4 regions of the Oceanobacillus sp. FSL K6-0127 genome follow, and region 1 is predicted to be linked to each of the others. Evidence: riboswitches for the same ligand, from Rfam matches in the RefSeq annotation. Region 1 holds a riboswitch; each other region holds the start of a gene.
What was found. A riboswitch is a leader RNA that binds a small molecule or an ion and turns the genes downstream of it on or off. The one in region 1 is predicted to bind S-adenosylmethionine.

Region 1 (8,365 bases):
TTTCCTCATAAGCGAAGTGGTCTTGCTTTAAGACAGCAAGTCGTTCACCAGGAGACATGGAAACATTTCCCGACTGTGCCTCAACTTCACCAGACAATACTTTCAGGAAAGTTGATTTTCCTGCACCATTTGCACCAATAACGCCATAGCAGTTTCCAGGAGTAAACTTAAGATTTACGTCCTCAAACAGCTTTTTATCACCATATCGTAAACTAACATTAGTAACAGTTATCATTCTGGGTCTTTTCCTCCAATAAAATAAATAGTAATCATGGTAAGCTTACGTTATTTGACGCAACTTTGCAAGAACCCCATAGCATGTTTTACAAAATTGGTAATGTTTTATAGGTTTCCTATTTCGCTGTATTGTAATATGTTATATTAAATAGGAAGTAATTATTATTTATCGGCTATTTACTTTATAGATCTAGACATAATTATAAAACGTTTTAATAGTCTACTCGTCTTGATTCTAATAATCTTAGTCGATGGAAGCTCTTATTTGTTCATGAAATATATGTCAGTTTAATCAGTGAAAAGTGTAAGCACAAAAAATAACTTGTATATTTGCCTATTTTTTGTAATAGTAGTACAAAAGGCTATTAGAAATGCCAAGCTTATAGGTACCTGTCTTAGATACACTTATGCAATTAGGAAAGCTATATGCTTTCCTGCTTTATAGAATCAATTGTTTTATTGCCCATAACGGAAAGGGGGGAAGGGCATGGGTGAAAGGATCATTTATTTCCTTTTTACCGATACAGGCAGTTATTTATCGAAAGCAATAAATTACTACACGAAAAAGTCATTAAATCATGTCTCTATCGGTTTTGATCCGCAATTAAACGAACTGTACAGCTTTGGAAGAAAGCAGCCGAGAAATCCATTTATCGGTGGATTTATTAGGGAAGATATTCAAAGTGAATTTTTAAAGCGTTCAACCTGTGAGCTATACAGTTTTACAGTTACGGAAGAAGAATATGAAGGTATCATTCATAATATAAAAGAAATTGAAGCAAAAAAACAGCTTTATAAATATAATTTTATTGGTTTATTCGGTGTAATGATGGAAATAGAGATTAATCGAAAATATGCCCTATTTTGCTCCGAGTTTGTTGCAACAGTACTGCGAGATATGAAGAGGTTTCAATTTGGCAAACCGATTAGCTTTATTACACCCGCAGATATTCGTAGTTACCCAGGGATGCAGCTGATATATAAGGGAATTCTTGGAGATTATCAGAAGCAGAAACCACTTGAAGAAAGAATACAAGACCAAGCCATACCAAAGCAATCATTTATTTTTCTATTATCTTCTCGATTTAAACGCTTGGGTTTAAAATAAGCAAAAGAACCATCTACATTGTAAATGGTTCTTTTTTTATGGTCAGGAAGCTTTAAATATGGAATGCTATGGATACTTAGCTATCAATACAGCCACGTCCATGCAGCGCTAAAGCTCAAACCGATGATAAAAAGGAATGCCGTGTTCCCGGCCGGTTACCATGGGCCTAACATCTCCAGACCTAGTGTTTCATATGGAATCTTTAACCGAAAGGCTAGATTGTTTGCCTCGAGGTCTATCGTTTCCACTGCAACATGAAAATTACTGCGAATATCCATATCTGTAACTGCCACATAAATTTCCTGTTCTTGCGGATTGACCGTAACCCATTCTGGCATTGGAAGTAAGTCAGCCATATATTCCATGATTTTTTTGTTTGGGAGTTCTAATAAGCCAACCGATATGGACTTTTGTTTTAAAATAAGGTCGCCATTATCCTGCACTAATGGTTCGAAATGAACAGAAAGTGGGACCGTTGTTGAGAACACAGGCAGCTCTCCAATTAAATGGACATCTTCATCAAGTGATATACGATAGTAATGATCTGAATCTCCAAGTAATTGTTCAATGTATGCATTGACGAGATTATTCAAATTCTGTTTTGATGTTCGTATAATAAACTCAGAGCTTTCTTGATCGCCTCGTTCATGGCGGACTGGAGCTTTATTTTCCGGAACAGGTCCAAATAAGAGTGCGAGAAGCACAACAAAAACAATGCCATTAAAGATTAGCAAGCTATAGAAAGCTTTTTTCCATTTGTTACGTTTCAAACGCTGTTTTCTATCTGACATAGCGTTCATCCTTATCTTCTATTTGTAATATAGTCAAGTACTCGTTCAGCTATTAGATAATACCCCTCATAATTTGGGTGGAAATTATCTTCAGCAAATAAGTTCGTGGCTTTCACTGTAAATAAATCTTCGGTTGGTATAAATGTAATATTTTCGTATTCACTAGCAATGTTGCTGCTTGCAGTGTTCCAGGCTCCAACAATTAAATCGAGCTCTTTAATATCCTTGAAATATTGTTGGAAAGGGTTATAAAAGCCGACAAGATATATATGAGTGTCTGGATTTAATGCAATAATGGTCTCAAATATTTGCCGAATTCGGGATTCATAGCCATCCATTTCGGCAACAAAGTCATCGATAACAAGGTGCATAATGTTTTCCCTGGCGATTTTCATAATATCATTTGCACCAATTGTAATCAGTACTAAATCGGAATCCGCTATTTCTCTGGCGATCTTTTCCTGTTCCAGACGCTTGAGCAATTGATCTGTACGATTCCCGCGCTTCCCAAAGTTAACAATCTCTACAGATTGCAATCCATCATTGATTGTTCGGTCTAATATTCCAATATAACCACCTTGATCCGTTTCATCACCAACACCTTGGGTAAGTGAATCACCGATTGCCACAATCTTGGTTTCTTGATTACTGAAGAAACTAATTGTATTCTGTAGTGCACCAGATATATTTGGTGGAAATCCCGTTTGATCAGTATCTTCTTCTTGTTTTTGGTTTTCTTTACTTGTATCCGACTCATCATTCACTTCATGATCTTCAAATTCTTGTTGCATATCTTGCTCGGGCTGAGTGGCTGGCTCCTTACTCATTTCATTTGACGGTTGCATAAAAAAAATAATGAAAGCTCCGATAATCAGAAGGGAAAAGGTTATATAAACATACTTTTTCAAGTTAATCACACCTATGCAGTTATCTCTTAATATAATATGGAAAAAAGGTTAATTTGTCCGCTTTATAACTATTCGAAATGGATTTATAAATTATATACCCTTTCAAGCACTCCTGTAAAATTATGCTTAAAGAAATCATGGTGTTTGGCTATATATGTATTGCTTGTTATCCATTATTTCAAGGAAGATCCGTAGTGTCTATATCTTAATCGTTTATTCAGAACATCCATTATAAGTTTAATCAATAATATAAAAAGTTAAACTTGAAGTTGATCTTAAATATCGATTGTTTGTTGCATCATAAATATAGCGGTGAACTACTGGGACAGGAGCGAAATTGTTCCAGCAGATTCTACTAATAATAGGAAGTCAGTATACGCACAATCCTTATTTACACATGAGTTCACACTTTCCTTTAAATACGAACATAACGAAATATAATGCTTAATTAAAAAATCGCCCTCTGTTAAAGAAGGCGATTTAAATTTTAGGTCCACTCTTTGGGGATATTCCCGGTTTGATGGAGATGTAAACCTGATTATATATAGTGTTTAAACTGTAACAGTTGCTTGCGTATTATTGCTTCGAAGCTGAAGTGCTAATGCAGCTGGATTTACCTCTGTAACAATAATTCCCGTCGCATTTGCATGCTGCAATGTTTGATTTGTGCTTGCTGCTCCTTCGGCAAAAATAAATTTTATTTCTTTATTTACCAATTGTTCAATAACTGCAGCTGGAAGTTCTTTATCCTTAACCCATAATGCATCAACAGGAGATGAAATTACAGATAATTCATTAGCTGGATCATCTTCTACAGAAATGATTTCAAAACCAAGTTTTTCTAAGGATTTCGTTTCGCTTTGATCAATCCCGATGCTAGCAATAACTTTTTTGCGAATACCTTCCTGACGATTAAATGGAGAGGAAAGCAAGCTTTTAATTACAGCGTCATTCGATTGTTGTGCAGCTTGATTAACTCCAGTTGCTTGATCAATTGCTTGCTCTAAGTCTGCCAGAATATCTTCTACAGCTTCTAGTCCAATCGACAAGCGGACAAGCTCTTCAGTTACACCGCTTTTCTTCAAATCTTCAGCATTTAGCTGCTGATGTGTCGTTGAAGCAGGATGGATGATTAAGGATTTAGCGTCTCCAACATTTGCTACATGTGACCATAGCTTCACATTGTCGATTAGCTTTCTACCTGCATCGCGTCCCCCTTTGATACCGAATGTAATAATCGATCCATAGCCGCTCTTGAAATATTTCTTAGCAAGCCCATGTGATGGATGTTCCTTTAAACCAGGGAAGCTGACCCATTCTACTGCTTCATGTTTTTGTAAATAGGCAGCAACTTTTTCTGCGTTCTGTGCGTGTCTTTCAATTCGTAAATGTAGCGTTTCTAGTCCTTGTAAAAATAAAAATGCACTTTGGGGGCTTAAGCATGCCCCGATATCACGTAATAATTGAACACGAAGTTTTGTAATAAATGCTGTTGGACCAAGATCTTTATATTTTAAGCCGTGATATGTTTCGTCAGGCTCGGTGAAGCCAGGGAATCGATCGTTATTCCAGTCAAATCTTCCACCATCAACAACGACCCCGCCAATTGTCGTTCCGTGACCGCCGATCCATTTTGTTGCGGAATGAATAACAATATCTGCGCCCCAAGTGAGCGGTTTTGCGATATAAGGGGCAAAAGTATTATCAATAATTAATGGAATATCATGAGCATGTGCAATATCAGCAACAGCTTCTACATCAAATACGTAAAGACTTGGATTTGTGATGATTTCACCAAATATAGCTTTTGTTTTATCGGTAATCGCAGCTTCAAATTCCTCCGGTTTTGTACCATCAACAAATTTTACTGTAATCCCATAGCGTGGAAGGGTCGCTGCAAAGAGATTGTACGTACCGCCATATAGGTTGCTGTCCGCAATAATTTCATCCCCAGCTTCCGCGATATTCAAAATTGCTAGCGTAATAGCAGCCATTCCGGATGATGTTGCAACAGCACCAACCCCATCCTCCAGCTGAGCAACACGCTGTTCAAATGCATCAACCGTTGGATTCATAATACGAGAATATATATTACCTGATTCTGCTAAACCAAATAAGTTTTGTGCATGTTCTGTATCACGGAAAACATAAGAAGTTGTTTGATAGATTGGAACAGCACGCGCACCTGAAGTTGGGTCCGGCTGTTGACCACCATGAAGTAATACCGTTTCTGGCTGAAATTGTGACATAATAAAATTCCTCCTTGAAATGTTATGTTTTTCACTAGAAAACTATAAACTTTAATACCGTGGATCACTTGGCTACCGAAACAGCCACGTCCAGCTCCAGCGCTAAAGCTGTAGCGAGACTTCCCTCGCCTCCGTACGATAAAGAAGACTTGCCGACTGGCTAAGACATGTGGCCTAGTCGCACTTATACCCTTGTGGTGAAAGTCAACATTGACTCTAGGTAAAAGGATGGCCGACTAAACCAGGCTACGCCTAACATCGGCATACCCCTAAAGGGGCGTGTTTCCTTTATCTCCTGTGGCTCAGTCCGTACGTCGCTAACCGGGCGCTTACGCTTTTGTGTTTGAAGAGGGAAAATGAAAAAGCCCTCTTCCTAAGAAGAGGGCGTATGTACGAACCGTTCCTCCTCTCATCTTCCAGGTTTTTACCCTGTAGGATTTAGCACCGTTACAAGCAGGTTAATGCTTTAAGGTTGCCGGGCTTCATAGGGCCTATTCCCTCCGCCGCTCTTGATAAGAGATGTTGCATTATTTAAGTTAGTGTGAGTATACAATGAATTCTATTATCTGTCAATGATGTTTTCTGAAAAGTTTAAATTAGGTTGAATGTAATTGCATGTTGCAGGATTTACCTAAAGCCAGAGATTCATTTTAATGTGTTCTCAAACGACGCTGCGAATTTTTATAAATAGACGCCATATATATAAATAAAGCAGTCCAAATAAAAGCAAACGTAACTAGATGTGCTTGTGAGAAGGGCTCTTTATAGAAAAACACACCAATTACAAGCATCATGGTAGGTGTGATATATTGCAGGAAACCTACCATGGCTAGAGGAATCTGCTTTGCACCACTGGAAAATAACAATAGTGGAACAGCGGTAGCAATACCCGCTCCAATTAAAAATAGGTTCGTAACTGTTATAAATGGTGTAAAAGTAAATGAACCGCTTGGAATAATCCATAAGTAAATAAGTGCGACTGGTGTAATAAGCAATGTTTCAATTGTCAGCCCGGAGATTGCGCTGACATTCACTGTTTTTTTCAGTAACCCGTATAATGCAAATGTGGTTGCTAGCAGCAGTGAAATCCATGGAAATACACCGTAACTGAATGTTAAGTAAAGCACACCAATTGCTGCTAAAATAAAGGAAAGTAATTGACCTTTCGTTACAGGTTCTTTCAAAATGATAATTCCTAGTAAAATACTAATAAGCGGGTTGATATAGTATCCAAGACTTGCTTGCAGGATATGTCCTTGAACAACTGCCCAAATAAATAGAAACCAGTTTAATGTAATCACAATCGCGGCAGCTGTGATCCCAAGTAATTGCTTTTTCTTTTTCATAATTTGTCGGCATTCCTGTATGAAGTTATTCCATTTACCAAGAAAAATGACAAGAAGCAGCATAAATACTGCTGACCATGCTATTCGATGTGCTAGAATTTCCCCAGCTGGAACATAATCAATTTGTTTCCAGTACATTGTAATAATCCCCCATAAGAGGTAGGCACTGAATGTATAGATGATGCCGGTTTTCGTATGCCGATTATCCATTATATTTTCCCTCCTAAGCGGATTTTTTGAACAACCTTTAACATTTCTATAATAGTAGATGGAATTTACCAATTTAGCAATCACTTAGCTTAGCTTAAGTTTTAGAAAACGCTTTCATAATTGAGTTGTATTCGATATGATAGATGTGAGCGTAAGAGACATCTATTAAGAGGGGGTTTGACGATGACACAAAAACAAAATCAAAAACGTATTGAAACGGCTGTCATCCATGAAGGCTATGATACTAAAGAAATGCTTGGGAGTCTTTCCACACCCATTTTTCAAACATCTACCTATACATTTGAAACTGCGGAGCAGGGGGAACGTCGCTTTGCCGGTGAGGAGTCGGGCTATATTTATTCTCGCCTGGGGAACCCAACCGTCCGTGTGCTTGAAGAGCGTATTGCGACTTTAGAAAAGGGAGAAGCTGGTCTTGCATTTGGATCGGGAATGGCGGCAGTGTCAGCTGTTCTCATTGCACTCACCAAAGCAAATGATCACATTATATGTTCATCGGGTTTATATGGATGTACGTTTGGATTTCTAACGATGATGCGAGAAAAGTATAATATAACTACTGATTTTTCGGAGATGAAATCAAAGGAAGAGCTTCGCAGTCTTATTCGGCCAGAAACGACCGTCATTTATGTAGAGACACCGATTAATCCAACGATGCGCTTAATCGATTTACAGCAGGTGGCAGAGGTTGCAAAGGAATACGGTATTCCGGTTGTAGTGGACAATACATTTTCTTCTCCTTATTTACAGCAACCATTGGAATTAGGGTGCGACATTGTCCTTCATAGTGCAACGAAATATATCGGCGGACATGGAGATGTAATTGCAGGTTTAGTCGTTGGCAAAAAATCCTTTATTGATATGCTTTCCAATACAACACAAAAAGATATCGGCGGGGTTATATCTCCATTTGATGCATGGCTTTTACTGCGTGGTTTAAAAACATTGGCGGTTCGTTTGGACCGTCACTGTGACAATGCCCGAAAAATTGTGGCACAGCTGAAGATGCACCGGCAAGTCGCTAACGTATATTATCCAGAAGATGACGACAATCCGGATCTTGCGATAATGGAAGGACAAATGAAACGTGGAGGGGGAATCATTTCCTTTGATGTGAAAGGGAATAAACAGCAAGCGCAGCAGTTGTTGAATCAATTGGGTTTCTTAAAAATTGCAGTAAGTTTAGGCGATGCCGAAACGTTAATTGAGCATCCTGCTACAATGACACATGCAAGCATACCATATGAAGTTCGGCAACAAATGGGTATCACAGACCAGCTCATTCGACTTTCAGTCGGACTGGAAGCGTGGGAAGATATTTGGTCTGATTTAGAGCAGGCTTTAGATCAATTATAAGAAAAGCAGCACTCATTTTACATGCACGTCTAATGCTAATTATTTTCTAGCATGGACGTGTATTTTATTTGTAATTTAATAATAGAATTGGATAGGTAGGAGGGATATTTTAACTTGAAGTTTATATAAAATGTGGATTAGT
Region 2 (8,365 bases), 820 kb from region 1:
ACGTTATCCATGAAAATAATGAGTGGACAGAGCATTTAATTAATCGATTAAAAGAGCTTAATTTACCTTATGAAGATTGGTTGCTTGATAATGGTACGGTTGATCTTAGTGCAGCACCTCCAGAAGGGGTTTTTTACAATCGGATGAGTGCTTCGTCACATACCCGTGGAAATCGGTTTGCACCAGAATTAACGAATGCTGTACTCGCGTGGTTAGAGCATCATGGAAGAACTGTAATAAACGGCAGTCGTGCACTGCAGCTTGAAGTAAGCAAGGTTCTGCAATATCTTGAGCTTGAAAAGTATGGTGTTAAGACACCAAAGACAATTGCAGCTGTAGGGAAAGAAAATATTTTACAAGCAGCAGAAGCTTTTAAAGGGAAGAAGTTTATAACGAAGCATAATCGTGCAGGTAAAGGCTTGGGCGTTCAATTATTTACTTCCATAAACGCACTGCAAAAATATGTGGAAGGGGAGTCGTTTGAAGAGCCGGTTGATGGCGTTACGTTACTTCAAGAGTATATTGAATCTCCGGAGTCCTATATTACGCGATGTGAGTTTGTTAATGGAAAGTTCCTTTATGCTATGCGTGTGGATACATCAGAGGGATTTGAATTATGTCCGGCAGATGCTTGCACAATCGATGATCTTTTTTGCCCGGTGGGTGAAGAAAGTGCCCAGCCAGCTAAGTTTCAAATTCGTGAGGGATTTAATCATCCAGTATTAGAAAAATATGAGCGTGTCCTAGCGGCGAATAATATTCGTATTGCAGGAATCGAATTTATTGAGGATAAGGATGGGAATATTTACACGTACGATATTAACACAAATACGAACTACAATAGCGAAGCAGAAGCAAAAAGCGGAAAATACGGTATGCTGGAAGTAGCGAGGTTTTTAGGGAGTGAACTGGAGAAATTGAGAGAACATGTAGGGAGTTCCCCCAGTGCAAAATAAGTTGACCCATAAAAAATCCTTATCTAGAGTCTGGGGAAGAATCTGGTCTAATGATCCTGCGGCAGCAATTATGTCATAAGTTGAGTAGCAAGGTGCCAATTCTTAATTCCACTGAAAATAAGGAGGGTGTATGTGATAATTCAAAGAGGCTGCGAGATATCTAAAGTATTTAAATAAATGAAGAACGATAGACAAACTTAGCGCAGAAAATATACGTAGACAGAAGGGGCATGGGTGAGACATTGGGGTACATATCACAAGGGTGCTCACCATCTGTCGCTTGATGCTCTAAGTGTATTTCCGAATCGGATATTTTTGTCAATCATGTTTGAATGTTTATTGATAAAAACACTTTCAGCCTCTTTGTTATTGAAAAATAGTTATTAAAAGCGATGTTTTTTTATCCATTAAACCAAGTTAACCTATCTGTTTAATTAAATTAGTTTTGCTGCCATTAAATAATGAAAAGGAGATATAAAAAATGACGAATGAACATGGTGGTATTTTAAATTTTAATACTATTGCACAGCACGGGGGGCAAGAACTTGATGCGGTAACACATTCTAGGGCTGTACCTATCTATCAAACAACATCCTATGGGTTTGAAAGCACAGATCATGCTGCGTCCCTATTTCAAATGCAGGGGGAAGGATATATTTATTCACGTAATGCGAACCCAACTAACCGTGTTCTTGAAAAACGCCTAGCAGGGTTAGAGGGTGGTGTGGATGCATTTGCAGTTTCTTCTGGACAGTCAGCAATCACAATCGCTTTATTAACACTTGCAAAAGTAGGAGATGAGATTGTGACAACAAATGCATTATACGGTGGAACGTACAATCTTTTCTCTGAAACGTTTAAACGTTTTGGTGTAACGGTTCGTTTCGTTGATGGAACAAATTTCTCAGAAATAACCAATGCGATTAATGCAAATACAAAGGCAATTTTTACGGAGACAATTGGGAATCCTGGGCTGCAAATAGCTGATATCGAAAAATTAGGCCAAATAGCTGATGAACACGGTATACCTTTAGTTGTAGATTCTACTTTCACGACACCGTATCTCCAATGCCCGATCGCATTTGGAGCAGATATTGTTATTCATTCGACAACGAAATTTATTGGTGGGCATGGAACATCGATTGGCGGAATCATTATCGATGCAGGAAAGTTTAACTGGGCAAATGGTAACTTTCCAGAATTTACAACACCCAAAGATTCACTAAATAACCAATCATATGTGGAATTGACTAGTGAGAGTGCTTTTATTTCAAAAGCTAGATTTGAGTTAGGGCATGATCTTGGAACAGCCTTATCTCCTTTTAATGGTTGGTTATTTATTCAAGGGCTTCAATCACTGCCGCTTCGAATGAAACAGCATGTCGAAAATACGAAACAGATTGCTGCGTATTTAAATGAGCATGAACTGGTAACATGGGTAAACTACCCTAGTTTAAAAGGAGATGGTCAATTTGAGCTTGCGGAAACTTATTTACCTCGTGGAGCAGGAGCAATCTTTACATTTGGCATAAAAGGAGGACTTGAAGCGGCAAAAACGTTTATCCAATCGGTAAAGCTTTTATCACATGTCGCTAATGTAGGTGATTCAAAAACACTTGTTATCCATCCGGCAAGTACGACCCACTCTAGATTATCACCAGAAGAGCAGCGAATTACCGGTGTTACACCAGAATTAATTCGAATATCGGTCGGATTAGAAGATGCTGAGGATATAAAAGCTGATATTAATTCCGCTTTACGGAAAAGCCTGGGAGCTAGTTTTGTAGAATAAAGAAAAATACAAAGAAGTGAGGAGAGAAAAGTATGATTATTGCTGCAGTACTGGATGAAAGGAAGTTTATCGTACCAATTGTGGAAGGAAAGGTTTTACGGATTTATAATTCAAAAACTAAACAGGTTGCAGACTATGAAAATCCAGCTGTACATTTAAAAGAAGGAAGAAGGGGTGCAGCATTAAAATTTGCTGAAAAGCAAGGTGTGGAGGCATTCGTTGCCCCACCACAGACATTCTGTGAACTGTCATATGAAAAAGCTAGAAATGATGGTATTCAGTTTTTTCAGTTAAGCAATTCAATCTCATTTAACCAATTTGAAGATAGAATTAAGTCCAATTTACTTTTGCATCAATCAGAGTTGCCAGAAAATGAAATTGCTCCTAGTTTTTAAAAATGAATGAGAAGGAGGCTCTCTCTAGAATGACAAATTTAGGTGTCGAATTGGAAATCAACCAACTCGAAAAATCCTTTGGACATTTAGAAGTATTGCGTGAAGTTGATCTACGTATCAATCCTGGTGAATTTATTGCAATTGTTGGAAAGAGTGGATGCGGAAAAAGTACCTTGCTTAGACATATTGCTGGCCTTGAGAAAGCAACCACTGGAGAGGTTAAGCAGGATGATATCCTATTAGATGGTTTAAATAAACAGGCACGAATTATGTTTCAAGATGCTCGGTTATTGCCTTGGTTAACAGTTCTGGAGAATGTTGGAGTTGGATTAGGTTTAAAGAAAGAATGGATGGAACAAGCGAAGTGGGCTTTACAACAAGTCGGCTTAGAAGAGAGGGCAAAAGAGTGGCCAGCCGTTTTATCAGGAGGACAAAAGCAACGGATTGCTTTAGCTAGAGCATTGGCATCAAAACCAAAATTGATGCTTCTTGATGAACCATTGGGAGCGCTTGATGCGTTGACTAGGTTAGAAATGCAGTTACTTATTGAGGAACTTTGGTTGAAACAGAAATTTACAACGATTCTGGTTACTCATGATATGAGTGAGGCAATTAAGCTTGCGGACCGTGTTATTTTAATTGAAAACGGTTCGGTGAAACTGGATTTGCGAATAGATCTCCCAAGACCAAGAACTCGATCAAATCCAAAATTTGCAAAGTTAGAAGAAGAACTTTTATCGAGTGTACTTGGAAAACAAAAGCTTGATTTACAGGAACACAGGATGAGAAAAGTTGGAAATGAATAACTTTACTATGTGATTGATTGCAGTTTTATTCTTATATCAACGGCTTTGAAAAAAGAAGTTAAATATATAACATTGTGGAGGTTTTAACATGGTTGAATTTATTACAATGGCACCAACATCAGGCGATGGGGAGTTTGTTGGCGCATCCAGCAATAATGCTTCACGCAGAAAAGTGAACCCTTGGACAGGGACAGATGAAAGTTCGGAAAGACTGCCTACATTTGAATATATTAGGGATATTGCACAAGCAGCAGAAAAAGGAGGATTCTCAACATTGTTATTGCCAACAGGTGGAGGGTGCCTGGATTCCCTAGTTGTTGCAGCTAATTTGATCGGTCAGACAGATCGCTTAAAATTTCTTTTTGCGATTCGCCCGGGTTCGATTCAACCATCTATATTTGCTAAACAGTTTGCTACAGTAGATTATTGGTCAAGAGGAAGAGCGCTCGTTAATGTGGTAACAGGAGGTTCTCCAGTGGATTTAGCTGCTGATGGTGATTTTTTGGATCATGGAACAAGATACCGGAGAACTCGGGAGTATATTCAAGTATTGAAACGACTATTTACAGAAGAAACCGTTAATCATGAAGGTGAATTTTATAAACTTCTAGGATCAACATTATTTCCAAAGCCTGAAGCTATACCAAAAATATATTTTGGTGGCGCATCAGATGTTGGTAAGGACGTAGCAGCAGCGGAATCTGATGTTTATATGTTATGGGGGGAAACACTGGAAAATACGAAAGAACGAATTAACGAAATGAAGAAACGGACAGCAGCTTACAATCGGGAATTGAGTTATAGTGTTTCTTTTCAAGTTGTATTAGGTCAGACAGAAGAAGAAGCTTATAAGAATGCTGATAGACTGCTCACAAAGGCTGAAATTGATTTGTTAAACGAGAAAAAGCAGGCAACAGCAAAAGGTGATTCCGTTGGTGTAAAAAGGCTGCACCAATTAATGGAAGAAGGGCGAGAAAATAATTTTAAGATTGGCCCTAATTTGTGGGCGGGACTGACCCAGGTATTGTCTGGAAATTCGATTGCACTCGTTGGAACGCCAGATCAGGTTGCAGCACGGATTGTGGAATTTGCTGATTTAGGATTCGATAAAGTATTGTTACGGGGTTTCCCGCATTTAGAAACAATACAAGAAATAGGTGAAAAGGTTATACCCAAGGTGCATGAGATTATTAGCATACGGCAAACAGTATAGGTGAGAGGAGTATATAAAATGGATTATTTTTCGAAAAGGAACATGTTCATTTTGTTCAGTATATTATTGCTATCCGTTCTATTTGCAGGGTGCAGTGCGATTGCAGGTTCCTCGGATGAAATTAAAATCGGTTATCAGAAAAATGGCACAACACTGACTCTAAAGAATGATGGGGAGCTTCAAAAAGAACTTGAAGATCTAGGTTATACAGTTACTTGGTCGGAGTTTAATACTGGTAGCTCAATTCTTGAAGCATTAAATTCTGGAAGTATTGACTTTGCAGGAGCCGGGGATATTCCGTCTATTTTTGCTTTAGATAAAGGAAGTGACTTTAAATATATTGCTAGTGAACCATCTGCCCCAACATCGGAGGGGATTTTAGTAAGCGAAAATTCCGATATACAGTCTCTTGAAGATTTAAAAGGGAAGAAGATTGCTTATAATAACGCATCGATTGCTCAATATTTATTAACGAAATCGCTTCACGCTGTCGATTTATCGATTGATGATATTGAATCTGTCATTCTTAATCCACCAGATGCTAGTCTTGCTTTTGAAAAAGGAGAGGTAGATGCATGGGTTGTTTGGGATCCATATTTAGCTGATGCTGAATCTAGAGGGAATGTGGTTTTACAGACAGCAGAAGATATTGTTCCATACAGATCATTTTACTTTGCGACTTCTGAGATAACCGAGGAAGCTCCTGAGGTAGTCGAATTATTCATTGAACACTTATCACAAGTTGGCAAGAGTATTGATGCGGATCCTACTGAAGCAGCTGAGCTATTAGAAGAAGCGACCAAAATTCCTTCGGCCACATGGGGAACGGTCTTAGCAAGAAAACAATCCAATGTACAGTTTATAGACAATCAAGCAATAGAAGATTTACAAGTCGAAGCAAAAGATTTATTAGACATTGGGTTAATTAATAATGAAATAGACTTCACAGAGAACATTTGGTATCCAGAAAATAAATAATTAAAATCAGTTAATTAATGGCTAGCTTAGCAGATAGGAAAGTATAGACCTTCCTATCTGCATAAGTGAAATCTAGGTGTGTACCACCAAACATTCTATTCATAGTTCATAAGTTCACGGATGAATTATGTAAGTAAAAGGAAGTGAAAAAAGTGAAAGAAAAAACTAGTAGTTTTTATGACCGAATAGCCCCGTGGATAATTCCGGTAGCATTGTTATTGGGTTGGCAGTTATTTACAATGAACAGATCAATTTCAGGCAGCATATTGCCTCCCCCTTTGGAAGTTGTTCAAGCGGGTGCTCAAATGGCTGTGAATGGAGATCTGTGGACTCATATTTTTATTAGCTTTAACCGTGCATTAACCGGTTTTATAATCGGTGGTGGATTAGGGTTAATTTTTGGTTTATTAAATGGAATATATCCGATTGCGGAGAAACATTTAGACACTACCGTTCAAATGTTCCGTAATATCCCACATTTAGCTTTAATTCCACTTATTATATTATGGTTTGGGGTTGGTGAAGAGCCCAAAGTTATTTTGGTAGCTATTGGTGTCTTTTTTCCAATTTATATAAACACGTATCACGGCATTCGTTCGGTTGATAAGGGGCTAATTGAAATGGGGAATGTTTATCGATTATCAAGGCAGAAGCTTTTTTCAAAAATTGTACTGAGGGGAGCACTGCCATCTATTTTAGTTGGAATTCGATATGCACTGGGAACAATGTGGGTAACGTTAATCGTAGCAGAAACAGTAGCAGCTTCCTCTGGAATTGGTTACATGTCAAATAATGCCCGAGAATTTATGCAACTTGATATCGTTGTTCTAGCGATATTACTATACGCACTTTTAGGGAAGCTGGCAGATTCTCTTGCGAAGCTATTAGAGAGCAGACTCCTAAAGTGGAATCCAGTTTATCAAAAGAAATAGTATGAAAGGATTGAAAACAGTGGAGAAAAAACAGATAGCTTTAGGTGTTTTTCTTATGGGAACAGGTCATCATATGGCCTCATGGAGACACCCAGATGTTCCAGCCGATGGATTTGAAGATTTTAACTTTTATCGTGAAGTTGCTGAAATTGCTGAGAAAGGAAAGCTAGATATGATTTTTTTAAGTGATGGTCTTTCTTTTCATCGATTATCACACCCTGCAGAATTAGTAAGGCTAGATCCGCTTACACTTCTTCCTGCATTAGCTGCTGTTACAAAAAAAATTGGTCTTGCAGCTACAGCATCAACAACATACAATGAGCCATTTCATCTAGCTAGAAAATTTGCTTCACTAGATCATATAAGCAATGGAAGATCAGCATGGAATGTGGTGACGTCCTATTATGAGCACGAAGCAAGCAATTTTAGTAAGAAGGAACATTTAGCGCATGACCTACGCTATGAACGAGCAGGTGAATTTGTCGAAGTCGTGAAAGGTTTATGGGATAGTTGGGAAGACGGAGTACTTATTCGTGATAAAGAATCTGGTGTTTACTTTAATTCTGATAAGTTGCATTCATTGAATCATGAAGGAAAGCATTTTTCTGTAAAAGGACCATTAAATGCATCGCGTTCACCGCAAGGTCATCCAGTTATCGTTCAGGCGGGGTCTTCAGAAGCTGGCACAACGCTTGCGGCCCAGACAGCGGATGTTATTTTCACAGCACAGCAGACGCTTGAAGGGGCACAACAATTTTATAAAAAAGTAAAGAAAAAGGTAATTGCCTCTGGAAGAAAACCGGATGAAGTAAAAATTATGCCAGGTGTTTCCCCTTTTATAGGCAGGACAGAGGCTGAGGCTAAAGAGAAATATGAGCAATTACAAGACCTGATTGTTTCAGAGATTGGACTTGATTTCTTATCCGATTATCTTGGTGGTATGGATTTCTCAAATCTTTCACTTGATGATCAACTTCCGGATGAAATCCCGAAAACGAATGGAAACCAAAGCAGAAGAGAATTAATAATTGAACTGGCGAGGCGAGAAAACTTAACAATTAGGGAGCTTTATAAACGAATTGCTGGTGCAAGAGGACATTTCACGATATTCGGTACACCGGAACAGATTGCAGACCAATTAGAAGCTTGGATTGTAGCTGAAGGTGCGGATGGTTTTAATTTGATGCCTCAATATTTACCTGGTGGCTTAAGCGAATTTGTTGAACAAGTTATTCCAATACTTCAACAGCGCGGACTATTTAGAAAGGAATATGATTACAGTACACTTCGGGG
Region 3 (8,365 bases), 770 kb from region 1:
TTGGTTTGCTCCTAATTGACGATGTGCGTTAAGAGCAGAAATATTGTGATTGATAATCATGATCAATCTACCTCCATGTTTTTAATTTTTAGCAAGTCACATCCTTGTGTCTCGCTTCATTATTTATATCGGCATGGTTTAGGAATGTTTTAGCAATTTTATTAAACTTTTTATTATGTCGGTAGATTAGTCATAAATAGACCACAGTACTACTTGGTTACCCAAAAAAGGACCTCCTCCTAAAGAAGGATGCCCTTATGCATTATTTAATAGAAATCTCTCTCCTAATTAGAATCCTTCAATCTATTTTTATAAACTGCTGTAAACGCCCTAATGGTTAATACAAAGACACCAATCAAGACAACGAAAGCAGTGATAATTAAATCCATACTCATTCTACCTCCATTCCCTATTAACACTTTTACTCATTACTTTTCATTGCGATAAATCATCTATACCCCTATTAATCGGGAGATAAACTTTTAGAAATTTAATGGTGTTATGTTCTTAACTGTTGGACGCAATGTATTCCTGTTCTTCTGCAACTACCGCTCCCCGCTCATCTAACCTCACAAACCGAATTGCTGCTATAAAGTAACTCAATATAGCTACAAACATAAACAACCCAAACAATCCACTATTATACGCCTGTTCAAAGTATAAAATATTAACCAGTGTAAAAATTACTCCTCCAATTAATCCCAAGTAACCAAAGCGATCTGTTTTTCGCAATCTTAAACTCGTTCTTCTATTAGCCAACGTCACCAACGTAATTGTCAGGATATTAACCGAGCTTCCAATCCAAACCGGATGTATGTTTAGATAAAATTCCTGTGGATGCCAGCCGCCCAGGTAATACCATAACAGTCCACTAGTAAATCCAGTGAACAAGGAAGCAACTACAGCTCGCTTCGTTACCACCGGCCAGAATAATGCGGCTACTACCGGTGCAAACGTGGCACTATTTCGTATCGTCCAAGCAAATACATTCCACCATGCCGATTGCTCTGTTCGCAATAAGCCAAACGCAATCATCAGGCCGGTTAAAAGCAGCAGCGAGATTTTCGTATATTTAATAAGCTGGTCCCCTGTGGCATTTGGATTAATCGCACTTCCCACATCACGTCCGAGACTTGTGGCACCTGAGAACTGACAAGGTCCACCCCATCCGAGTGCACAACCCCATACACCAAGGAAAAACAAACCTACTAATGGGGCAGGCAAGACTTCCATCAAGTACTGGGGAATCGCGATAAGTCCAGTGGATGCATTCGGCACAACGGTGGCAGCTGATATTCCGAAGATAACGCCACCGACTATGAATGGAATCGCCATGAATCCAGCCATGACAAGTCCTTTTTGACCCTCTTCTGGCGAGCGGGAGGATAATGCCATTTGGAAAGCAGCCTGAGCCAGAATGACGTTAACGAGGAACGTCCCAAACCAGACGACAATTACTTGCAGTCCGACACTTCCAAAGTTAAACATTTCTGGACGCTCCATGTTCAATGCAGCTAAACCTGATATTCCGGGATTGATGAAAAAGGCAACAACTCCAATTACGATCATTAATCCGAATGCAAACATATTCATCGTTTGTGTGAAGGCAATGGACCACATGCCACCAGCTTGTAAATAGATAAAAAGTAAAATAGCAGTAAACGCAACGGATAAACTCAATGAAATACCTGTAAACACATGAAATGCAGAAGCAAATGCGATTGCCGTGGCAACGGACCACATGGGAAAGGCAAATGCAGTAATTGCTCCTGATAAGCCTTTTGCCGTTCTACCATACGTATCTCCTATCAAACCAGAAACCGTTACAAGCATCTTTTTCCGGAAAGAACGGATAATCAACAAAGCAATAATAAATATTTGAACCATTTCCGCCACCCCATACCAGATTGCGGAGATACCGGTTAAATAAGATAACTCCAAAATAGAGATAAATGTGGATCCCGAGAATAATCCAGTTATACAAAACGCAACAATCCATTTATTGAAATTCCGATTTCCAACAAAATAACTATCTTTCTTTGTCACACGTCTTTTGGCAATTTGCCCTGCCGATATGAGCGCAAATGTATATCCTAATGCCAGTATAATTGTCCATACACCATATTCTGTCACAACTAGTCACTCCCTTAATATTTACATCACCTTATTCCAAACAAATATTCAATTACAAAGACAAAGCAAAAACCCCCTTCCATAAGAAGAGGGTAGATAAATTCAGGGCACCTCTTCTTATCTTTCAGACCAGTGTCTGATGGAATTGGCACAGTACTCAATAAATTGAGCCCGCTGCCGAGGTATCAAAGGGCCATATCCCTCCACCTCTCTTGATAAGAAGTTCAATATTCAATTGTATTAAAATTACACCTTCACGATGAAAAAGTCAATGTTATTTTAAAATTCAATTTATCTGTCAATCAATCGTTACATCACGCAAAAATGGGAAACTACTTGGATACTGATAAAATCCACTCACTTCATCCCTTAAACCAGCTAGCAATACAGAATGGTAAAGTGGAACGATTGGAGCTTCATCTACAATTATTTGTTGTGCTTCACTATATAGTTGCAGTCTTTCTTCTTCCGCTCCCTCTTGTCTTGCCTCCTCCAGCAACTCATCTACCTCATCATTCGCATAAAAAGACCTGTTTCCTGGATTTCCGGCATTTGCTGAATGAAACATCGGGTACAGTCCGTAATCCGCATCCAATGTTACAGTCCCCCAGCTTCCGATAAACATATCAACACCGCCATTACCAGTCACTTCTAAATAAGTTCCTACTTCGGTCATCTCAATGTCAATAGTGATACCAATTTCTTTTAGTTCTGCTTGGATAACCTGCGCGATATCCGATGTATTTGTATCGTAGGCCATGATTGTCGCATTGAAACCATCCTCATAGCCCGCTTCCTTTAATAGTTCCTTTGCTTCCTCAATGTTATAATCGATAGGCTCTACATCCTCATCATACCCAAACACGGTAGGCGCGAGCGGTCCTTTTGCTGGTAAAGCCACACCATTTAGTACCCCTTCGATAATTTCTTCTTTATTAATTGCTTTTGCAATCGCCTGTCTTACCCTAGGATCTGTAAATGGTTCTTTTTCTACATTGAAGCCAAGATAAGACATACTTGCGCTATCCGATTGTTTAACGTGTGTACCTTCATTCGTATCCACTTCGTCAATATTGCTTGTATTTACTGGATAAATGATATCCGAATCACCCGTTTGCAGCTCTGCAATTCGTGTTAAATCCTCTGGGACAAATTTAAAGGTTACCGAATTTACACCGGCCTTATCTCCCCAATAGTCTTCATTTTTTACAACTTTTATTTGTTCTCCACTTGTTCGGTCATCATATTTGAAATATCCTGTACCGATTGGGTTCTCATTAACTGTTGCAAACGGTTCTCCACCATTAGCTATTGCTTCATTATCCTTTTCAATCGCCTCAAGACTGATCATATGCCCGCCCGGATGTGCCAAATGAGATGGCAATGCTGAAAAAGGATATTTTGTATGAATCTGTACCGTATATTCGTCTACTACTTCCACGGAATCAATCATATCGAATAAAAAGGCTAGCGGTGAGCCCATATCAGGATCAAGAACGCGATCCAGGTTCGCTTTTACTACTTCCGCGTTAAATGCACTGTCATCATGGAACGTAACATCTTCTCTAAGCTTTGCTTCCCAGACAGTATCTTCAATTTGTTCAAGGCTCTCAGCTAAAGCTGGTTGAATCTCCAAATCTGTGTTTTGTTCAACCAACGTATCATAGATGGCATTCATCACATATAAGGAGTTACCATCATTTGCAGCGTGCGGATCCAGCGATACTGGCTCTGCAGCTAATCCAACTGTCAGATCCTTTTGTTCCTCTGCATTCTCTGATTCATCTGCTCCGTCACCAGCACATGCAGAAATAACCAATAAACCAGCTATAAGTAAAATAAATAATAATGCTTTTTTCAATTTAACCACACTCCACGTGTTGATATTTTTACTACTTTTAATTTCTATGATTGTTTACTCTCCATTATCCTCAATCAATTATGTATCTATTATGATCTGTTCAGTTATTTTAAGAACAGTTTATATCCCCCTCCTAGCAACGTCTATCTCTCAATTCAATTATTCAATAATACCGATGAATTTACTTTGAATTGAATATATAATAGCATTCAATGTTTTTAATTACAAACTAATTAACTATGAGAATAGCTCTTTTTCCTTACAATGAGATTCTAAACATCATAACATCACATATTCTGATATTTATTAGCAAATATATTAGTTTTACATTATAATTCTTAATATTTATGATGGATAATAGAAATCAAAGCAAGTATACGTTCCAATTAATAGAAAGCGCTATCAAAATTTGTTTGTTAGGGAAATACTTATCTAAAAAAGGAGTGGGATTAATGGGCAGTGAAAATGTTGTGAATACAAAAAGAAAGAATAATAATTTTAATCAAGAGATTTACGGAATAAAACTTCCAATATATCTTTTACTATTAGTACCTGCAATAGTAGGATTATACCTTGATGTCGTTCCTTCTAGTTTAATTACTGGTTTTATGATTACGATGGGCTTAGGTGGTTTGTTCATGTGGATGGGGGATTCCATTCCAAAATTCTCTGATTTTGGAGGAGGTACTATACTTTGCATCTTCCTACCCTCTCTACTAATTTATATCGGAATTTTGCCTGAAGTAACTGCTGAATTAGCTGCTGATTTCTATAGTGGTTTTGGATTCTCTAACCTAATTGTTGCAGGATTAATTGTCGGAAGTATATTAGGAATAAAAAAGGAAGTTCTTATTAATGTAGCTTTAAAAATGTTAATTCCTTTATTAACGACGATATTACTGGCAGCATTAGCGGGTGGTTTGCTAGGGCAACTATTTGGTATAGGATTTAAACAAACGATTCTTATGATAGTGGCACCGATTATGGCAAGCGGAATAACTACAGGGGCCATTCCGCTTTCGGAGATTTATGCTGATAATATGGGAGGTTTGCCAGTAGATTATTTCGATATTCTTGCACCTGCAGTAATCGTTTCTAATATTATTTGTATACTATTAGCGTCTGTACTTAACTTTTTAGGGAAGAAAAATAAAAACATGTTTGTAAAAGGATTCTCAGGAGAAGGGAATCCTCTTAGAAAAAAAGATGCAGGATTTAAAACTACAAAAGATACAAGTATGCTAGAATCACTTCGCAATATCGGAATAGGTATGATGGTAGCTGGCGGATTATATATGGCAGGAATGTTGCTAAGTGAACTTGTCCCCGCACTACATACTTTTGTATGGATCATAATTTTAACTGCAATATTAAAGGTTTGGAATATTTTCCCTGAATATATCACCGTTTGTGCAGAGGTATGGTTTAATTTTATAAGTAAGCTTTGGATCCCAGCTATATTAGTAGCTATAAGTGCAAGCTTAATTGATATTGACCGTATCCTACAAATCATTACAGATCCATCACACATCTTCTTAATTGTTACTATTGTAGTGATTATTTCAATTATCGCCGGATTGGCTGGATGGCTAATTGGTTTTCATTTCATTGAGTCTTCCATCATCTCTGGACTTTCGTTAGCTGATATGGGAGGTTCAGGAGATGTTGCTGTTCTAAAAGCAAGTGATCGAATGCAATTGTATCCCTTCTTACAGGTAACTACACGTATTGGTGGAGTATTAACAATTTTAGTTATGAGTTTTCTATCCGCCACGTAATAATATGTTAGATTTATATTTAATATAGAAGCGAAATCCCTAGAGTGTTGAGCAAGTAACATTCTAGGGGTTTTATTTGTGAATACATTATATAAAAAATAAAGACGTTGTCATGACATAGAGATACATTTTTTCAATTGATTATCAAAAAACTCAATAGCAGAACTCTTAGACAAGCTTGGATTTTTATGAGTAAGCCTGTAACAGGTGTACTTTGGTGGCGGATCAGTAAAATACTGAATCGAAAACCCTCTGCTTTTATTTGCCTTTTTCGCAATCCATTCAGGAACGATTGCCCAGTAAGTTGGGTTTTGTAAAAAATCGAATAATAAGTGGATATCGTCTAGTTTTATTTTTTGAACACTTAACGGATCCCACCAAAACTCATGCCATATTTTGTATTCTTCTCCCCAAGGCATAAATAGTTCATATAAAGGATCTAACGCTAAAGGATCTACTTTTGAATCGCTAACATTGCCACTGCGTAATACGACTAAATCAGATTCATAACATTTCTCTACGTTTACGTTTGAATGACTCCTTTGAATTAGCGTAAAACCTATATCAAGTGTCTTATTATCAATTCCGGAATAAATTTCATTTGAATGTAGTGTATGACTATGTAGTAGCACAGACGATGATGTTTTGTTAATTTCCTTATAGACACTTGGTAAATAGAATGTATTAAAACTATCTATCGAACCAATGCTCAACGTTAGCTTAGGTCCTTTTTCTTTTAGGATTTTTAAGTCGTTATAGATGTTTTCCCACTGTTCTGCTAAACGTAAAAATTCCTCGCCTGCAGGTGTTAACGTAATTTTTTTAATACCCCTTCCTCTTTCGATGAGTTTAAAACCAAATTCTTGTTCCGCAACATTTAGTCTTTGGCTAATTGTCGTTTGAGCAACATGCATCGATTCTGCTGCAGCACTAATCGACTGCTTTCGTACAATCGTTAAAAACGTCGGGATAAAGTTCAGGTTCATTCTCGATCCTCCTAATATTAAAATAAATAGTATTTAATACAGTTCTTATGTATTTTACATTACATTTAGCAATATTTATACTTAGTATATAATTAATTGTTAGCGCTATCAAACAAAGGAGTAGATAAAGTGCCAAAGTATAAGGTCTATCTTAATGAACACATAGATGAAGATGCTCTAAACACACTTCAAAAATATGCCACATTAACAAATAATCTTGATGAGCTAAAGGATATCGATGCCATGATAATCCGGGCAGAAAAGGTATCTCGTTCCATGATTGAGGAATCAAAAAAGTTAAAAGTTATTGGTAAACATGGTATTGGTTATGACTCAATTGATATAGGAGCCGCCAAAGAATATGATGTAAAAGTTGTCTATACACCGGAAGCTAATGTTCAATCTGTATCTGAGTTAATTATCGCTCTTATGACGAATGTTGTGCGTAATATAAGTTTAAGCTTTGAGAAGGGAAAGAAAGATGAAAATAAATCAATAGCACCTAAAGAGCTGATGGGCTACCAGCTAAATAATAAGACATTGGGACTGATAGGAGCAGGTAAGATTGGATTAAATACTTCAAAAATCGCCAAGCACGGATTTGATATGAAGATTGTAGTATACGATCCATTTGTCACAGAACAGCAGTGTTCTCAGGTTGGGATTGAAAAAGTAGATAGATTAGAAGACTTGATGATGATAGCTGATTTTGTATCGGTAAGTGTTCCACTAACAAAAGATACCAAGCATTTAATTAATGAAAAGGCTTTACGTTTTATGAAACCACATGCAGTCTTGATAAACACTTCTAGAGGTGGAGTAATTGATGAAAAGGCTTTGTATAAATTTTTAGCAGAAAAGAAAATATTTGCAGCTGCAAGTGATGTTTTTGAGCATGAACCACCCACATCAAAAAATCCATTACTTAGTTTAGATAACTTTGTTGCTACTCCTCACATTGGCGCAAACACAGTAGAAGCGATGAAACTGATGGGTTCAACGGTGGTAAAAGAAGTTATAACTGTGTTAGAAGGTAAGACACCTAACTATAGAGTTGTATAGTATAAAGGGGAAGATAATGATGAATGTTGGAAAACGAATAATTCAGCACAGAAATAATCTAGATAAACAATTAGTTGAAGCATTAAGAAAATACCCAAGTGCCAATGTATCTGATTGTATGGGTAGACTTTATAGTATGAATGCCCATATTAGGCCAATGGGGAAAGAAAAGAAAATAATTGGACAAGCACTCACTGTAAAAGCCTCTATTGCAGATAATATGCTATTCCATCAGGCATTATTAATGGCCGATCCTGGTGATGTTATCGTAGTAGATGCTGGGAGAGATATGAATCATAGTGTTTGCGGTGAGATTATGTATTCATATGCTAAGAGTAAGAACATAGCTGGTTTTGTAGTTGATGGAAGCATACGAGACGTTGATTATTTAATAAACAATGAGTTCCCTGTTTTCGCAGCTGGAATTACGGGCCGTGGCCCATACAAGAATGGTCCTGGAGAAATAAATGTTGATATCTCTTGTGGCGGTCAAGTCGTTCATCCAGGAGATATAATCTTAGGTGATGAAGATGGAATTGTTGTAA
Region 4 (8,365 bases), 1.8 Mb from region 1:
GTAAAAGATACTGCAAAAGCACTGGCAATTCTTGCAAATAAGTTTTATCATTATCCTTCAAACAAAATGACTGTGTACGGTGTGACTGGAACAAATGGTAAAACAACAGTCACAACACTAATTAAGCAGTTACTTGAAAAGAATAATCAGCAAGCTGCATTGCTTGGTACAAATGGAATTGATCTTCTAAATGAATCCGTAGAAAGTGATAACACCACATGTGATGTACTAACGAATCAAAAAATACTTCATAGAGTAGCCGAGCACGGAATGGGTCACATAGTTATGGAAATATCTTCTCATGGTCTCGCACAAGGAAGGCAACGTGGAGTTAATTTTGATGTAGTAACTTTTACAAACCTTTCACAGGATCATCTTGACTATCACAAGACGATGGAGCAGTATGGCTACACAAAAGGTCTCCTTTTTGCGCAGCTTGGAAATAATTTGACAGAAGAAAAAAATGTTATTCTAAATCGGGATGATCCGTGGTATGAGATATATAATGGCATGACACCATTTGAAGTAATTTCTTACGGCATTTATAACGAAGCTGACTTTCGAGCAACCAATATTATCTACTATGAGGACCGTACCTGCTTTACATTAGGATCTCCAGAAGGGAATTTTCCCGTCACTACAAAATTAATTGGCGAATTTAATGTATATAATGTAGTAGCTGCAATCGCAACCGTATATAGTAAAACAATGATTTCTGTAAAAACGTTAGTCCGCTCACTCGCTAATATAGCCCACATAAATGGCAGAATGCAAAAGCTCGACCTTGAAGCACCAATATCAATTTACATTGACTACGCACATACCCCAGATGCGATAGAAAAAGTAATCGCTTCTGTCCAACCATTTAAGCAGAATCGTATTCTATTAGTGGTTGGTACCGGCGGAGATCGAGATGAATCGAAACGTCCCATTATGGCTGAGAAAGCATCTGTAGCTGATTTTGTAATTTTAACAATTAATGACTCAAGATATGAGGATTCTAATGCTATCTTAACGGATATGGAACAAGGAATGAAGCACAATAATTATATCTGCATTCCGAATCGAAAGGCTGCCATAAGCCTTGTTATCGACAAGAGTGAACCTGGAGATATTATTATCATTGCTGGTAAAGGGCTTGAGAAGTATCAAATCACAGAAGATAAGAAACACCCGCATAGTGACAAGGAAATCGCAATACGAAATTGTTCGATTAAGTATAATCTAAGTGTGTAGATCTAGAATCAGTAAGGACTAATTTACATTCAAACTGCAAACATACAACAAATTGCCTTAGGCTCTATCAAAGATCCCAGGGCAATTTGTTATTTAAAGAAAAGGTTAATCTTTTCCAAAGTACCATTTCCAAAGAGAAAAACCAACAATAGCATATATAGCAATTAGACCATATAGCCAAACTGTTAACATTTCATTAACAAACAATCGCTTCTCCCCCATTCTCTAATCCATTCACTTTGCTTCTTGTATACTTTCATATTCTTGGTCGGGTTCCTTAAAGATTTTTGACAAAATCAATATGACTGCGATTCCAATAAATGTTGCTACTGCACCGGCAGACATTGTACTGGGGATGATCCCGCCAAAATATAAGATAAGATATGATAATAATCCAATAAACATCGATCCTTCTGCTGCGCGTGGAGATACTTTCCTTTTAGCATAAACAGCATACAAGATTGGACCGAGGGTCCCCGCTGCTACACCTGAAATCCCAATCCACATGACGTCCCCCATATACCTTGGTGGGTTAAGCACAAGCAGAAATGCTGCTAATCCGACTAGTGGAACACTCCATCTGCTAATGAGAAGAGCGATTTGTTGCGCCTTTTCTTCACTCACATTTACATATCCGCGTTTCACTAGAAATTTAAGAAAAATATCATTAGCAAATACGGTTGAAATCGATACAAATAACCCATCAGTCGTTGACATAGCTGCAGCAAGTATAACTACACCAAATATCGCAACAAAAATTGCTGGGAATGCCCATGCGATATACTCCATAAGGGCTAAGTCAGTTGTTTCTGTTCCACTACCAATAGCTACTCTGCTATACAATCCACCAAACAGTACTAACACACATAGGGAAGCTGTTATAACATAAACTAAAATCATTTTTCCTAAATCACTTTCTCTTTTCAAACCCAATACCTTATTAAATAAATGGGGTGCCGAGGCAAAAGCCCACTGGATTGTTATGGCACCTATTACCGGTCCGATTGAATAAAAATGTAGTGATTCCGGATTAAAAACCTTAACAAGGTTACCATCCTGCGCAGCTAAATTATCAACAATACCTGCAAAAGTTGCAGTGACTCCCCCATCCCAAAATATAACAATCCCTGAAATAAATACTGCTAATCCAGCAATAGCCATCATAATTACCTGTACAGCATCTGTATAGATATCCGCAAGTGCGCCACCTGCAAACACATATAACACCACAATAGCCGTAATAAGAATCAAACCTGTTGAATAATTCATACCAAGCAGATACTCAAATATCCTTGCACCAGCTACAAATTGCGCAGCTATGTAAAAAATATTAAAAAGTAAAATTAACCCTGTTCCCACTCGCAAAATATCACTATTATAAAAATCGCCAAGCCAGTCTGGTAATGATAGTGATTTTTGTTTGGTATTCAACTTTCTTACCTTTTTTGCAACCATTAGCATTCCTATTGGGCCGCCACCTATCATTGCTAAGAAAAGCCATAAGTTAGATAGACCCCAGTCATAAGACCATCCTGGATATCCTAGAAAGGTTGCAGCGCTCAAATAGGTTGCAGCAAAAGATAGGCCTAAGATGACTGGTCCTAACGTTGTTCCTCCAGTTGCAAAATCACGGACATTTTTCGTTTTTCTGGCGCCAATATAACCAAGAAAAAGCATAACCACAAGAAAGAGTGAAAAACCTATCCATGTATATAATGTGGTAGCTTGCATGCACTGACCCCTTTCTCTGAATTATCAGCTAATTAATCGTAGTAAAAACACTATGTGCTTGGTTTTTGAATGTAAGTATAAGAATTTAAAAATACCATCACACCTTATACATGTAATTTCAATTTTCTTGCCGGATGATTGTTGGGCAAATATGGACTTTTGGTTTCAAAAAGATTTTCTCTTAATGTATTACCTTCGTAATCTGTTCTATATATTCCTCGCCTTTGTAATTCAGGTACAACATGGTCAACAAATTCCCGAAAAGTTTCTAATGAATACGATTGTGCAATATTAAAACCATCTACGTTAGCCTCAACAGCCCATTTCTGTAATTTATTTGCTATTTGTTCTGGTGTGCCAATAAATTTTGCCGTGCCATTGCCTAGACCATGATTTTGAAGTGCCTCACGAAGTGTCCACCTTTTTTGGGGATCCTTTGTATACATGTCTAAATTCCCCTGTACTGCTTCTGTTTCCATATCATCTAAATACTGATCCGGATTATATTTAGATAGATCGATACCTGTATGCCCAGAAAGCAATGCAGCTGTCCCCTCATAACTAACAAGGCTTTTTAATTTCTCGTATTTAGCAAATGCTTCTTCCTCTGTAGAACCAATAATGGGAAGAACCATTGGAAAAATACGAATATCCGTTGCATTTCTTCCCTGCTCTACTGCACGTTTTCGAATATCTGCAGCGTAATTTTTCATTGCTTCCAGTGAATGTCCCTTTGTGAAAACTGCTTCAGCGTGTTTGGCTGCAAAATCTCTTCCTCTCGAAGAAGCACCAGCTTGAAAAAGTACTGGAGTCCGTTGTGGTGATGACTCCGTCAAATGTGGACCAGGTACATGATAAAATTCACCTGTGTGATCGATCGTATGTACTTTTTTAGGATCTGCAAAGGTATCCGTCTCCTTGTCATAAACAACCGCTTCGTCTTCCCAGCTGTGTTCCCATAACTTGTAAACGACTTCAAGAAATTCATCAGCACGGTCATAGCGTAAATTTTTAGGCAATCTACCTGACAGGCCCAGATTAATTGCCTCACTCTCTAAATACGATGTGACTACATTCCAAGCAATTCTTCCTTCGGTCAAATGGTCCAGTGTTGAAAGCTGGCGTGCAAGTGCGTATGGCTGGGCATAGGTTGCTGAAATCGTTGGAGCGAATCCGATGTGCTTTGTGACCGCTGCCATAGCTGCAATTGGCATTAATGGATCATGTGCCGGCAATTGCACAGCATGCTTAATTGCAGCATCATGATTACTACCATAAACAGAATACGTGCCTAGCACATCGGCAATAAATACGGCATCAAATTTTCCTCGCTCTAACACTTGCGCTGTTTCTGTCCAATAATGAATTCGATTATGAAAAGCCCCCTTATCTTTTTCATGTTTCCATAACCCCATGGAATGAGGCGATGGTGAATTTTGTACAAAGCCGTTCAGATGAATTTGTTTTTCCAACTGGAACACTCCTCCTATAAATTTGCTTAGATATGGCTTTACTGCTCGCACGATTATCAGAAACAATACTACTCGTCAAAAGCGTTTAAGGCATTTACACTATGTGCGATTGCCGATCCAGCTTTCAGTGCTACAGCAACAAAAATTGCTTCAGAAATCTCTGCTAAGTTTGCTCCTGTATTTTTTGCATTTTTCGTATGCAAATTAATACAATACGCACAACCTGTTGTATGTGCACAAGCAACTGCAATTAACTCTTTTTCTTTTTCACTTAAGTTTTCTGCTTTTATGGAATGGTGATCAAAATTTAAAAATGCCTTAAAGGTTTCATCGTTCAACTTAGAAAATTCCTTTATTCGGTTGAAATACGATGCTTTATACAATTCCTCGTCACTATTTCCATCGTAAGCATTTAGTGCATTTACTCCATGTGCCGCAGCTGATCCCGCCTTTAATGCTGTTGCAACGAAAATCGCCTCTGCCACCTCTTCCTTACTTGCTTTCTGCTTTTTGACATTTTTCACATGTAAATCAATACAATACGGACATCCAGTAATGTGTGCCACAGCAACTGCAATTAATTCCTTTAACTTTACGGATAATTCCCCTTCAGCCAATGCTCGATTATTAAAAGCAAAAAATGACTCGAACGCATCTGGTGCATATTTCTTTAGTTCCTGAAGCCTTCCAAAATAATCCTTTCTGTACAAGCTATCTGTTTTTGTTACACCCATTTTCTTCGCTCCCTTTTCAAATTTACCTATTCATCGCAATATAATCTTTCCCATGATATTACTTGGTTTTTAATCAAATGAAAAAACCTCTTCTGATGAGGAAGAGGTTCTAAATCACTCATCTCATCTTTCAAGCATTTGCTTGCTGGAATTAGCACCTTGTTACATCATTGTAACGGTTGCCGCAGGATCGTAGGACCAGTTCCTCCCCTGACTCTTGATAAGAAAAATCATATTCAATTAATAGGAATTGTTCACATCATACACCTGGTAACGAATCATGTCAACTCTGTTTTTTGAATTTAATACAAAAGTTAGATATTTAGCGTAAGATGACGTTCATTTGACCTATATGAAACTATTTATTGTAACGTGCTCATTCCAAAGTTATATCGTCAAAATCTATTGCTTTGCTAGCTCCTGTGCTACTCCAATAATCCAATCCTCTTGACCACCTACTGCACCCATTTATTGGATGCGATGAACGTTTTTTTAATCTTATCGCTAGTATGTAATATAGGTACGAGTTACAAACCAACCTTTATCTTTTCACAAAGTATTTGATGAATAAGTCCGTTATCAAATCAACTAAAACCTTAAAAAGCCTGTTTCCATAACAAATTTTCGTGGACAGACACGAATCCTCTCTTTAAGTCATAAAGATGTTATATAGGCAAAAGCCCAATCTTGAAGCAGACTGTTCACTTAGGAGGTGATTGCGTTTGTCCGGGATTTTATCTGTGCTTGCTCTTCTAATTAAGGAAGCCCTCTTTTTTGTTTCTTATGTAAAAAACCATGCATTCCCGCAACCATTACCCTCTGATGAAGAAGCGAAATACATCGAGGAAATGCAAAATGGAAGTGAAACAGCCAGAAACAAACTTATTGAACATAATTTAAGACTTGTTGCTCACATTGTAAAAAAGTTTGAGAATACTGGTGAGGATATGGAGGATTTAATTTCAATTGGAACCATTGGTCTTATAAAAGGGGTCGAAAGCTTCTCAACAGATAAGGGAACAAAATTGGCAACATATGCTGCTCGTTGTATTGAAAACGAAATATTGATGCACCTTCGCGCATTAAAAAAAGTGAAAAAAGACGTTTCCTTGCACGATCCAATTGGTCAAGACAAAGAAGGCAATGAAATCAGTCTAATTGATATTCTTGAGGCAGAGAATGATAATGTAATTGAATACATCCAATTGAATATGGAGATCGCCAAAATGCAAAAGTATTTTTCTGTTCTCGATAAACGAGAGCGAGAGGTAATTGTTTATCGCTATGGATTAAATGACTATAACGAAATGACACAGCGAGAAATCGCGAAAAAGCTAAACATATCACGAAGCTATGTCTCACGAATTGAAAAAAGAGCGCTCATGAAAGTGTTTCATGAGTACTATCGAAAAGAGCGCAATAATTAATTTGGAAGGCTTCCAAATGATAAAAAAGCCCAGAAACATGAATTTATCATTGTCTCTGGGCTTTTGCTTTTTATTTAATTCTCGTTTATAAACTCTTAACTACAGCGATAATGAGCTGGGCTGCATTTTTAGCCGCTGTTTCAAGAAATTGATCAAACGAGATGGACGATTTTTTTCCGGCAATATCAGATAATGCACGAATAATAACAAATGGCTTGTTATACTGATGGCAAACCTGTGCAACAGCTGCTGCTTCCATCTCTGAAGCAAGCATCGTCGGAAATTTTTCATGAACAAATGCAACACGCTCGGCATCTTCCATAAACGAATCACCAGTTGCAATAATTCCCTGTTCACAATTTATATCCATATTTTTTACTGCAGCTACTGCTTTTTCAACTAACGTTTTATCTGCCTTGTACATTGGAGGTAGTCCAGGCACCTGTCCATAGCTATAATTAAAGGCAGTTACATCAACATCATGATGGACAACCTCAGTAGAAATGACGATATCTCCCACTTCCAGATTGCTAGCAAAACCGCCAGCAGATCCTGTATTAATAACATGTGTTGGTGCAAAACGTTCATGCATGATGGTAGTAGCCATTGCCGCATTCACTTTCCCAATCCCTGATTTTAACAGAACTACAGATTTATCCTGTAATTTCCCTTGAACAAATAAGCAATTTGCTACTGTTTGTTCTTGTTTTTCTGTCATCTGGTCTAATAATAGTGCAACTTCTTCATCCATTGCACCAATAATTCCGATTGTCATACTATATCCTCCATCAATCTACTTCTATTTTTTATCATTTTCAATTAGAATTTCAACCTTCGTAGGCTGCCATCCTTCATTATCAACCCACGATAGAAATACTCGAAATACTTCCGTTTCTGCTGTGTCAGATACAGTAGCAATTACCTTTTGATCGCCACCATTTTCAATCCACCATTCAATCATATCATCTCCGGTTAAACCAGTAGCTTGTGTAATTGCTCTTCGCATTTCGATTCGATCTTGTGAGCCTTCATCAAATGTTGTTGTATGTGGACCTTCTTGTTCAGTTCCAACAGGTGACCAATCCCCAGTATATGCTTCTGCAACATTATCATCTGAAGGTTCAGCGGACTCTGTTTCAATTTCCTCATCAGCATTATTTTCTTCATTTTCATTTTCAGCTTCCTCGTCTGAAGCTAAATCATTTTCGCTTTCTTCCTGTTCAGGATTATTACCCTCAGCGTCCTCCTCATCCTCTTCCGTGATTAGAAAATCTGAGGATTCATTTTCATTATTTCCTGTTTGCTCTTCAGTTTCATCATCGCCACCGCCAAATAACCACATACCAAGCAATATGATGATGAGAAGTGCACCAGCGATAAGGAAAATGGAAATTAATTTTGTGTTTTTTCTGCGTTTTTCAAATTTGTTTAAACGTGAATGTTTGTCTGATTCACTCATTTCATTTCCCCCTTCCTAAAGTTCATGTTCAAAATAAAGAATAACATAAGTTTATTACATCTGTTACGGGAAAATCAACCGAACTCCCAATGACATACTGATAGTTTATTGAACATCATCTATCTCTATTATAGTATCATACCATATATAATATGCTGATTCATATACATCAATCACTTTTTGCTTTTACGTTTCTTATGTCGATAAAAACCCTTCAGATAACCACTTCTTTTGTATATCAGAACGATAAATATACCTACTAAAATTACAATAATGATAGGTATACAAAAAAGCAACCTCTCCAGC

Region 2: linked by a shared signal. The riboswitch ahead of MHH64_RS17920 (O-acetylhomoserine aminocarboxypropyltransferase/cysteine synthase family protein) and the one ahead of MHH64_RS00015 (O-acetylhomoserine aminocarboxypropyltransferase/cysteine synthase family protein) in region 1 are both predicted to bind S-adenosylmethionine.
Region 3: linked by a shared signal. The riboswitch ahead of MHH64_RS03790 (sodium:solute symporter family protein) and the one ahead of MHH64_RS00015 (O-acetylhomoserine aminocarboxypropyltransferase/cysteine synthase family protein) in region 1 are both predicted to bind S-adenosylmethionine.
Region 4: linked by a shared signal. The riboswitch ahead of MHH64_RS13035 (carboxymuconolactone decarboxylase family protein) and the one ahead of MHH64_RS00015 (O-acetylhomoserine aminocarboxypropyltransferase/cysteine synthase family protein) in region 1 are both predicted to bind S-adenosylmethionine.

Annotation. Positions count from the first base shown of each region.
Region 1 is NZ_CP150287.1:210-8,574, reverse strand. Features, by position in the region: gene MHH64_RS00035 (ATP-binding cassette domain-containing protein) at 1-235, opposite strand, end outside; gene MHH64_RS00030 (hypothetical protein) at 725-1,345, shown strand; gene MHH64_RS00025 (YpmS family protein) at 1,501-2,136, opposite strand; gene MHH64_RS00020 (SGNH/GDSL hydrolase family protein) at 2,148-3,044, opposite strand; gene MHH64_RS00015 (O-acetylhomoserine aminocarboxypropyltransferase/cysteine synthase family protein) at 3,596-5,293, opposite strand; SAM riboswitch class I at 5,700-5,812, opposite strand; gene rarD (EamA family transporter RarD) at 5,944-6,849, opposite strand; gene megL (methionine gamma-lyase) at 7,033-8,223, shown strand.
Region 2 is NZ_CP150287.1:3,625,459-3,633,823, reverse strand. Features, by position in the region: gene MHH64_RS17925 (alpha-L-glutamate ligase) at 1-956, shown strand, start outside; SAM riboswitch class I at 973-1,080, shown strand; gene MHH64_RS17920 (O-acetylhomoserine aminocarboxypropyltransferase/cysteine synthase family protein) at 1,438-2,748, shown strand; gene MHH64_RS17915 (hypothetical protein) at 2,781-3,143, shown strand; gene MHH64_RS17910 (ATP-binding cassette domain-containing protein) at 3,173-3,949, shown strand; gene MHH64_RS17905 (LLM class flavin-dependent oxidoreductase) at 4,038-5,162, shown strand; gene MHH64_RS17900 (aliphatic sulfonate ABC transporter substrate-binding protein) at 5,181-6,140, shown strand; gene MHH64_RS17895 (ABC transporter permease subunit) at 6,293-7,072, shown strand; gene MHH64_RS17890 (LLM class flavin-dependent oxidoreductase) at 7,092-8,365, shown strand, end outside.
Region 3 is NZ_CP150287.1:772,028-780,392, reverse strand. Features, by position in the region: gene MHH64_RS03795 (flagellin) at 1-60, opposite strand, end outside; gene MHH64_RS03790 (sodium:solute symporter family protein) at 508-2,133, opposite strand; SAM riboswitch class I at 2,248-2,355, opposite strand; gene MHH64_RS03785 (glutathione ABC transporter substrate-binding protein) at 2,432-3,994, opposite strand; gene MHH64_RS03780 (2-hydroxycarboxylate transporter family protein) at 4,447-5,772, shown strand; gene MHH64_RS03775 (LysR family transcriptional regulator) at 5,883-6,758, opposite strand; gene MHH64_RS03770 (hydroxyacid dehydrogenase) at 6,888-7,820, shown strand; gene MHH64_RS03765 (RraA family protein) at 7,837-8,365, shown strand, end outside.
Region 4 is NZ_CP150287.1:2,638,411-2,646,775, reverse strand. Features, by position in the region: gene MHH64_RS13050 (UDP-N-acetylmuramoyl-L-alanyl-D-glutamate--2,6-diaminopimelate ligase) at 1-1,236, shown strand, start outside; gene MHH64_RS13045 (sodium:pantothenate symporter) at 1,471-2,967, opposite strand; gene MHH64_RS13040 (LLM class flavin-dependent oxidoreductase) at 3,072-4,439, opposite strand; gene MHH64_RS13035 (carboxymuconolactone decarboxylase family protein) at 4,508-5,173, opposite strand; SAM riboswitch class I at 5,294-5,400, opposite strand; gene sigK (RNA polymerase sporulation sigma factor SigK) at 5,896-6,600, shown strand; gene mtnN (5'-methylthioadenosine/S-adenosylhomocysteine nucleosidase) at 6,686-7,375, opposite strand; gene MHH64_RS13020 (YrrS family protein) at 7,400-8,059, opposite strand.